2 regions of the Devosia sp. J2-20 genome follow, and region 2 is predicted to be linked to the other one. Evidence: predicted binding sites of a transcription regulator. Region 2 holds the regulator's gene; the other holds the start of a gene.
What was found. Region 2 encodes LexA, which represses DNA repair genes until DNA is damaged. Its sites were predicted from a motif close to TGTTCNNNNTGTGTTCNG; they were not measured.
Positions count from the first base shown of each region.

Region 1: ssb (single-stranded DNA-binding protein) is a predicted target of LexA. The motif match lies at 2,389-2,406, and genes of this name have one in related genera.

Region 1 is NZ_CM147870.1:1,993,155-1,997,842, reverse strand. Features, by position in the region: gene uvrA (excinuclease ABC subunit UvrA) at 1-1,521, opposite strand, end outside; gene AC0L37_RS09735 (hypothetical protein) at 1,981-2,328, shown strand; gene ssb (single-stranded DNA-binding protein) at 2,615-3,118, shown strand; gene AC0L37_RS09725 (sensor domain-containing diguanylate cyclase) at 3,195-4,520, opposite strand; gene AC0L37_RS09720 (hypothetical protein) at 4,633-4,688, opposite strand, start outside.
Region 2 is NZ_CM147870.1:1,802,272-1,806,959, forward strand. Features, by position in the region: gene trpC (indole-3-glycerol phosphate synthase TrpC) at 1-541, shown strand, start outside; gene moaC (cyclic pyranopterin monophosphate synthase MoaC) at 541-1,017, shown strand; gene AC0L37_RS08840 (molybdopterin molybdotransferase MoeA) at 1,014-2,216, shown strand; gene lexA (transcriptional repressor LexA) at 2,324-3,037, shown strand; gene AC0L37_RS08850 (YybH family protein) at 3,037-3,411, shown strand; gene AC0L37_RS08855 (GyrI-like domain-containing protein) at 3,467-3,970, opposite strand; gene AC0L37_RS08860 (DUF2155 domain-containing protein) at 4,077-4,481, opposite strand; gene AC0L37_RS08865 (NADH:ubiquinone oxidoreductase subunit NDUFA12) at 4,519-4,688, opposite strand, start outside.

The DNA of each region.
Region 1 (4,688 bases), 190 kb from region 2:
GCGCTGGCTCTCGCCGCCCGACAGCGTTCCCGAATTGCGGGCCATGGTCAGATAGTCCAGTCCCACATCGATCAGGAAGTTCAGGCGCTCACGAATCTCTTTGAGAATGCGCTCGCCGATCAGCTTCTGATTGTCGGTAAAGCGCTCGGGCAGGGCCTCGAACCACTCCGCCGCGCTGCGGATCGACTTCTCAGTGACCTGACCGACATGCAGCCCGTCAATCTTGACTGCCAGCGATTCCGGCTTCAGGCGATAGCCGCCACAGGCCACGCAGGGCTTGGCGGACATGTACTTCTCGATCTCTTCGCGCATGCCGGCGCTCTCGGTTTCCCGATAACGACGCTCGAGATTGCCGATCACGCCTTCAAAAACCTTGCTGGTCTTGTACTGGCGCAAACCGTCCTCATAGACGAAATCAATCTTGGTCTTGCCCGTGCCGTAGAGCACGGCGTGCTGCACATCGAAGGGCAGCTCGTTCCACGCGGTGCCGATCGATGCGCCAAAGTGCTTGGCGACGGCGCTCAGTGTCTGCTTGTAATAGGGTGCGCTGGTCTTGGACCAAGGCAGAATGGCGCCATCGCGCAGCGACAGCGTCGGATCGGGCACGATCTGATCGGAGTCGATCTTCTGCTCGGTGCCCAGGCCATCACAGACCGGGCAGGCGCCAAACGGGTTGTTGAACGAGAACAGGCGTGGCTCGATCTCGGCAATGGTGAAGCCGGAAACAGGGCAGGCGAACTTTTCCGAAAAAGTCTGCTGGCGCGGCGTGCCATCCTCGTTCTTCTCGTCGGCAAACTCGATCAGTGCAATGCCATCGGCCAGCTTGAGCGCGGTTTCAAAGCTTTCGGCCAGTCGTCCCGCGATATCGGGCCCGATGACCAGACGGTCGATGACCACTTCTATGTCGTGCTTGAGCTTTTTGTCGAGCGCCGGGGCGTCTTCAATCTCGTGGTATTCGCCATCAATCTTGACGCGCTGGAAGCCCTTGCGCATCAGGTCGGCGAGTTCCTTCTTGTATTCACCCTTGCGACCGCGGGCGATGGGCGCCAGCAGGTAGAGCCTTGTGCCTTCGGCCAGTTCAAGGGTCTTGTCGACCATCTGGGTAACGGTCTGGCTTTCAATGGGCAGGCCGGTGGCGGGCGAGTAGGGCACGCCGACGCGCGCGAACAGCAGGCGCAGATAATCATAGATTTCGGTAACCGTGCCCACGGTGGAACGCGGGTTGCGGCTGGTGGTCTTTTGCTCGATGGAGATTGCGGGGCTCAGCCCCTCAATATGCTCAACATCGGGCTTCTGCATCATTTCGAGGAACTGCCGGGCGTAGGCGGACAGTGATTCCACGTACCGGCGCTGCCCTTCGGCATAGATGGTGTCGAACGCCAGCGACGATTTACCTGACCCCGACAGGCCCGTCATGACGATCAGGCTGTCGCGTGGCAGCTTCACGTCGATACCCTTGAGATTGTGTTCGCGGGCACCGCGTACGATGATCTCTCGGTTCAGGCTGGGCTTTGGCGTCATCATTGTAGTCCATGGCTCGGTGCGCCAGAGTGGCTGCACAGCGGTCAAACGGTCATTCGGCAGGGCGGGAAGAACAGGAAAATAGGCGCGGCAGGCCCTTGCCGCAAGCCGGCCTCACGCATGGCGGCCCGGCACCACATTCACCTTAGCGTGTCCGCTCACCCTTGCCACGTCGCATATCGCAATCGGAACATAAACGGAACGCAACAGATTCGGTCAAGTTCGACCGTTTTGCATCCGCCCAGTTATGGAACACGCCAATGCGCGCACCGTTCCAAACTGCAACGCGCCAGGTGCCCGATTGGATCGCATTGGTTTGGTGCAATGCTGCTGACAGGATGTGTCAGCAGCAGTCAGCGCGAGCGAGGGCAATCGGTTCCCCTAGGGGCGCCAGCACGTGTTAGGCTGACGTTCGGGCCTGCAATACTGCGGGCCTCTCCCGAGACAGATCGGACTTTTATGCACATCCCCGTATGGACGAAACCTGCGCTTTACGGCGCGGCAGCCGGCGCCATTGCCCTTGCCATTGTCGGCTTTAACTGGGGCGGTTGGGTCACTGGCGGTAGCGCCCAAGAGATGGCATCGACCCAGTCGGCCTCCGACGTCGCGACAGCGCTGACCCCTTATTGCGTGCAGCAGTCGACCTCGGCAGCCAATCGCGTCACCGTTCTGGCCGACCTCAAGGAAGCCTCGACCTATTCGCGCCGCGGCATCATCGAGAAGTCGGGCTGGGCGACACCGCTTGGCGCAGAAGACCCCAATCGCGATCTGGCCAATGCCTGCGCACTGGCGCTCGCCGACGCCTGATCCTGCCCAGTCCAGCGCCTCGAGGCACACAACCTCGGGGCGCTTGACAAATTTGGCGCCCGGAACATAATGTGAACATATGCTGAGCACGACCGGTGCAGCGCCTTTCTTATGTGTTTAAAACACGCTGTTCCCGCGCGCGCCCGGTCAAGTGAAGCGCTATAACCACCTATCTCTGCAGCCCCTGATCAATAAGCCCACGCGCTGGGTGGGTAGGGTCTGCACAACCGTAAGTAAGCGCCCCGCAACCAGGCAGTCCGGGGCTGAATTGAAAAAGGAATGAGCGATGGCAGGCAGTGTCAACAAGGTGATCCTGGTCGGCAATCTCGGCGCGGATCCAGAGGTCCGCAATCTCCCCAGCGGCGGCAAGGTGGTCAATCTGTCCATCGCCACCTCGGAGAACTGGAAAGACAAGAACACTGGCGAGCGCCGTGAGAAGACCGAATGGCACCGCGTGGTGATCTTTTCGGAAGGTCTGGCGCGCGTCGCCGAAAGCTATCTGCGCAAGGGCTCCAAGGTCTATATCGAAGGCCAGTTGCAGACCCGCAAATGGCAGGATCAGTCCGGTCAGGACAAATACTCCACCGAGATCGTGCTGCAGGGCTTCAACTCGACCATGACCCTGCTTGACGGTCGTGGCGATGGCGATAATGCAGGTGGCGGCGATGGCGGCGGTTTCCGCGGCGCCCGCGACAACAATAATGGTGGCGGCGGCGGCGGTGCGCGTCGGCCCCAGGCCAATGCTCCGGCTTTCGAGCCCGGCGGCATGGACGACGATATCCCGTTCTAAGGCGCGAACGCGTCGATACCGGAATGCTCAAAGGGGTTGCGCAAGCAGCCCCTTTTTTGTGGCCTGATAGATGCGGTCAGTGCTTGTGGGTGCGGCTTGTATTGCGTCCGGCAGCCTTGGCGGCATAGAGCGCGGTATCTGCATCATGGAACAGATCGTCGGCCGTGCCGCGACGGTGGCATGCCACCCCGACCGATGCGCTCAGCGCGATGGCGTGACCATTATGCTTATAGGGCTGACCCACGGCCTGCACGATACGATCGCCAAGCGCCGAGATTTCGCTCTCGGTCTGCTTGGGGCCCATCAGTACGGCGAATTCATCCCCGCCAATGCGAGCCAGCAGGCTGGCCTGGTCACAACACGCCGTCAAACGCCTTGCAGCTTCCCGCAGGCATTGATCGCCCAGCGCATGGCCGAAGCTGTCATTGATCTGCTTGAAACCGTCCAGATCCACCAGCAGCAGGCCGCCAATCGGCGCAACCGCCAGATTACCGAGCCGGGTCTGAAACTGACTGCGATTGGCCAGCCCGGTCATCACATCGGTTTCGGCCAGATAGCGGGTCTTGTCCGCCAGCAGCTTTTCCTCGGTAATGTCCTGCTTCATTCCGAAGATACGGACGGCGACGCCATTGCGGGCTTCCACATTGCCGGTCAGGCGCATCCAGCGGCGGGCGCCACTGGCGGTGATGATTTCCGCATCGACCGTGAAATCACTGCAATTGGCGATGGCTTGGGCGCGCGCGGCCTCCATCGTCTGCCGGGATTGGTCCGTATAGTGCCGTAGCGTGACGTCACGGCTCAGCTCGCTGCCGCGTGGCAACTCGAACAGGTCGTAGACGCTGTCCGTCCAGTTCAGCGATTCATCGGCGAGGTCGCAGGACCAGATGCCGATCTTGGCTGTCTGTGAGGCGCGTTCGAACTGGTTCTGTTCAAGCGCGAGTTGAGCCTTGTGCTGCGCGATCTGGCGGGCCAGCCGGTTGATGGTGGCGTCGCTGGTGACCTCGATGGCCAACCCGGCAAGCCGATGCGCCATGGCCTCGCTGCGGGGGCGGGCATCGCTCAGGCTGAGCAGTAGCTTGATTTTGTCGTCGCCCGTTGACAGCACCATGCCGGCATAAAAGCCCAGCGCGGCAGGGCTACCCTGGCTGCGGGCGATATCGACGACGATCAGCGGGCCGTCACTGGCCACGGCGCGCTTCATCCAGGGGCCGAGAAGTCCCGTATCCGGGCTGGCACCACTGGCGGCCAGCAGCCGAAACCCATCGGTCTCAATGCGGGAGAGGGTGACGCTGTCGATATCGAGCAGTGCACATAGCCGCGACAGCACCGCCAACACCGGATCGGTGGCAGTCTTTTCGGTTGTGCGCGGGCGCCGGATAGTCGTGGCGGCAAGGCTGCTCAAATTACGCGACCCAAATACTCGGTTGTCGCGCTTATTCTAGTCGATCGCCGGTTAAGACTTTCTGCAACTGGGATGAGCCGGGCGCATTGCGCCCAGCGCGCCGGCGTCTGGATTATTTGGTGAAGGGAACCTCGGCGCGCAGGCTGTCGCCATTCTCGACATAGATCA
Region 2 (4,688 bases):
GTCGGTGCTGACCGACCGGCCCAGCTTTCAGGGCTCGCCGCGCTTTCTCAAGGAAGCCCGCGCGGCGGTCAAACTGCCCGTGCTGCGCAAGGATTTTCTGTTCGAGACCTATCAGGTGGCCGAGGCGCGCGCCTGGGGGGCGGACTGCATTCTGATCATTCTGGCCGCCGTGGGCGATGATGTAGCTCGCTACCTGCTCGATGCCGCCGAAGAGTGGAAGATGGATGCGCTGGTGGAAGTGCATGACCAGCTTGAGCTTGATCGGGCGGTGGCGCTGGGCGCCGAGTTCATCGGCATCAACAATCGCAATCTGCGCACCTTCGAGACGACGCTGGAAACCTCGGTCAATCTGGCCGTTGGCGTGCCCAAGGGGACGCTACTGGTCAGCGAAAGCGGTATCGTCAATCACGAACACCTGCTCAAGCTCGACCATGAAGCCGGTATCGGCAGCTTTCTGGTTGGCGAGAGCCTGATGCGCCAGGACGATGTGACCGCGGCAACCAGAGCGCTATTGCATGGCGCCGCGCAGGCTACGCCCTGATGGCCGACGGGCTCACCCATCTCAATGCCCGGGGCGAAGCCCATATTGTCGATATCGCCGACAAGCCCGCAACAAGGCGGCGCGCCGTGGCACAGGCCCGTATTGTCGGGCAGCCGCAGACGATTGCCACCATTATGGGCGGCAGCCTCAAAAAGGGTGATGCGCTGGCGGTAGCGCGGATTGCCGGTATCATGGCGGCCAAAAAGACCGCCGAGCTGATCCCGTTGTGCCACCCCATCCCGCTGACCAAGGTCAGCGTGGAGATTGCCGAACATGGCGAAGATGCCATCCTGATTGTGGCGACGGCTGAAACCACCGGCCAGACCGGGGTCGAGATGGAAGCATTGGTGGCTGCCTCCACGGCGGCGCTGACATTGTATGACATGGCCAAGGCGATTGATCGCGCCATGGTGGTGACCGATATCTGCCTGATGGAAAAATCGGGCGGCAAGTCCGGGGATTTCGTGCGCGCATGAGCCTGCTCCCCGTCGAAGAGGCCATTGCGGCCATTCTCAAGCGCGTGCCGACGCCGGTCGGCGAAACCGTGTCGCTGGATGCGGCGGCGGGTCGGGTCTTGCTCGAACCGGTCAAGGCCCGCCATGACCAGCCGCCCTTCAATGCCAGCGCCATGGATGGCTATGCCGTCGGTGCCGCTGACATCATGGAAGGTCACAGCCTCAAGGTCGTGGGGACCTCGCAGGCCGGGGCCAGTTATGCCGGACGTCTGGGCCCGCACGAAGCGGTCAGGATTTTTACCGGTGCGCCGGTGCCCGAAGGGGCCGATGCCGTCATCATGCAGGAACAGGCCCAGCTCGACGGCGATCAGGTTTCGTTCAGCATCGAGCCCTTGCCGGGGCGCAATATCCGGGCCCTGGGCAATGACTTCACCACAGGCCAGACGCTGATCGAGGCTGGCGTCCGACTGACCCCGATGCAGATTGCCGTGGCCGCGGCAGCCAATACCCCGACGCTGACCGTGGCGCGACGGCCGCGTATTGCGCTGCTGGCGACGGGTGATGAACTCGCCCTGCCCGGCGCGGCGCTGGGGCCTGACCAGATCATTGCTTCCAACAGCTTCGGGCTGGCGCCCATGCTGGCCCCCTATGCCCATACCATGACCGATCACGGCATTGCCCGCGATGACCGGGAAGCCCTGCGCGACAAGCTCAGCGCCATTCTGGCCGATGCACCGGACGTGCTGATCACGACCGGGGGCGCCAGCGTTGGCGACCACGATATCGTGCAGGAAATTCTCGTTGAACTGGGCGTGACGCTGGATTTCTGGCGCATCAATATGCGCCCGGGGAAGCCCCTGATGTTCGGCACGATCGGCAAGACGCTGGTATTTGGCCTGCCGGGCAATCCGGTTTCGGCGATGGTCACGGCGATTGTTTTCATCAAACCGGCGCTGCGACACTGGCTGGGCCTGACGCCGCAGACGCCCTGGCACCTGCCACTGGCTGCCGCGACCCCAGCCAATACGGCGCGACGGCATTTCATGCGGGCACAGTTGCAGCAGACCCCCAATGGTCCAATGGCGCTGCCAATTTCCCAGACCGATAGTGGGCATACTTCATCCATGGCGCTGGCTGACCTGTTGATTGTGCAGCCCGAACAGGCCCCTGGACAGGCGGCGGGCACGCTGGTCGAAACCATTGTGGTCGACGCCTTCTAGGTTTCGGGCCGCCCCATTTGCAGGAAAATCGTCGGGGATATTGCAGAACATAACTGGAACACATATAGTCGTTCTGTCTATGTTCCGATTCTCACCCCGAGGGGCCTATGCTGACGCGCAAACAACACGAGCTGTTGATGTTCATCCATGAACGGATGAAGGAAAGCGGCATTCCGCCATCGTTCGACGAGATGAAGGATGCCCTCGATCTGGCGTCCAAGTCGGGCATTCACCGGCTGATCACTGCGCTGGAAGAGCGCGGTTTCATCCGCCGCCTGCCCAATCGGGCCCGGGCGCTGGAAGTCGTTAAGCTGCCGGATTCGATGAACCCGTCGCTTGGCGGCCGTAAGGCGCGCTTTGAGCCATCGGTGATCGAAGGCAATCTTGGCAAGGTGGCGAGCCCGCCATCGCGTGTCGCCGCCGATGATGATGGCGTGCGCTCAATTTCCATCCCGGTGATGGGCCGAATTGCAGCGGGTACGCCGATCGAGGCCATTCAGAGCCATTCCCACACCATTATGGTGCCGCCTGAAATGCTGGGCAGCGGCGAGCATTACGCACTGGAAGTGCGCGGTGACTCGATGATCGATGCCGGCATTTTTGATGGCGACACGGTATTGATCAAGAAGCAGGATGCGGCCAGCACCGGCGAGATCATCGTGGCGCTGGTGGACGATGAGGAAGCGACGCTCAAGCGCTTGCGCCGCAAGGGCAATACGGTGGCACTTGAAGCCGCCAACCCGGCTTATGAAACCCGCATTTTCCCGCCTGACCGGGTCAAGGTTCAGGGCCGGCTTGTCGGGTTGCTGCGTAAATATTGATGGGGGCGGCGACGCCCGAAGCGTTGATCGCGGCCTATGGCGAGGCGATCAACACGCATCGCTTCGCGGTCGTCGCGCCCTTGATCGCCCAGGATGCCAGTTTCTGGTTCAATGATGGCTCTCATCTTGGCATTGCAGCGATACGCGATGCCTTTGAAGCCACTTGGGCACGGCTGGTTGACGAACGCTACTGGCTGGAAGACCTGATCTGGATCGTAAAAGGGCAGGATATCGCGGCCTGTCGCTATCGGTTCTGCTACACGGCGGTTGTGAACGGAGATGTTCAATCTGGTGCCGGTCGCGGCACCTGCATTGTCGAGCGGCGCGTGCAGGGCTGGGTCATCGTTCACGAGCATCTGAGCGCCTTGGCCTAGCGGCGAGCGGTGCGTGACTTCGGGAGTCACGGGCGATCAATGCCGGTATTGGCGTTCAGGCCGGACCGGTGGTCTTGATGCGCAATGTGGTGACCCACTTGTCAGGATCGGGTTCCTGCTCCGGGTCGGTCTCGTAGATTTCCAGACGACAGGCAAAGTGATGACCGTCGGACTGGGTTGCGCTATCCCATTCAATGCCCCGCTCCTTGGCCCAGCCGATCAGCATGGCTGTGGCATCATACAGATCGTCATAGGGGCCGGTATGGGTGGTCCAGACGTAATGCCCCGCCGGTAGTTGCGAGAATTTGACGGTGTCGTCACCCGCTGCCGCGCGGTCCACCGGGACCCCGGCTTCCACTTCAAGCGTTCTGGCCATATCGATGCGGTTATATTTGTAGAATGGCGCGCCGGTCGGCGTAATGCCATTGGCGGATAGCCAGGAAAATAGCGCCGGAAAGCCCTCATTTGCGGGCTGCGCCATTTCGGCCATCGATACGGTAAAGCTGATATAGGCGTAGGTCTGGACCGGCAGGTCCTGGAAACGTGGAACAGTCAGCATAAGGCGCTCCTCCCGCAATATCATGCAGTCGCGCAGTTCAGCCGCCTGCATCAATGCCGGTGACATTAGAATGGCGCGCGTCAGCGGGCCAGTACCATTGAGAGAATCAATCGCGCGCGTCTGGCGGCGGTACGTCGGTGCTGGTGCGGCACTCGATCAGCCACACATCATAGACCGCGTGATCGACGGCGTTGAGCGCTGGGCTGTCGGCGAACATCCAGCCGGTAAAGATGCGCTTGGATGTGCCGGTCAGGCTGCGCTGATCGACTTCGAGAAAGGCCGATGTCCGCTGGGTCTCGGTGGCAGCGCGATTGTAGCAGGCGCGCGGGGTGATCTCGAGCGCGCCGAACAGCACGGTTTCATCGATATAGACGTCGAAGCGGGTGATGCGGCCGGTGATCTTGTCGAGCCCGGCAAAGGTCGCCACCGGATTGGCAATGGGCTGGGCCGATACGGGCGCTGCAACGCCAAAGACGCCCAGCGCCGCGAGCGGCGCCAGGGTCATCATCATGCGGGCAAGAGTTTTGAGATGGCGCAAGGCGCCGTCCTTATTCTGGCGACCAGGCGTCGTAGTCACCGGTCACGCGGGGGCGTTCGCCCTTGTTGAGCAGGCTGCCATCGGGACGATAGGCGGCTGCCGTGCCGGTCAGGTTCTGCTGATGGGGCAGCTCCCAGCTCTTGGCGACATAGTTGGCCTTGGTTGGCACGATGTCGGTGC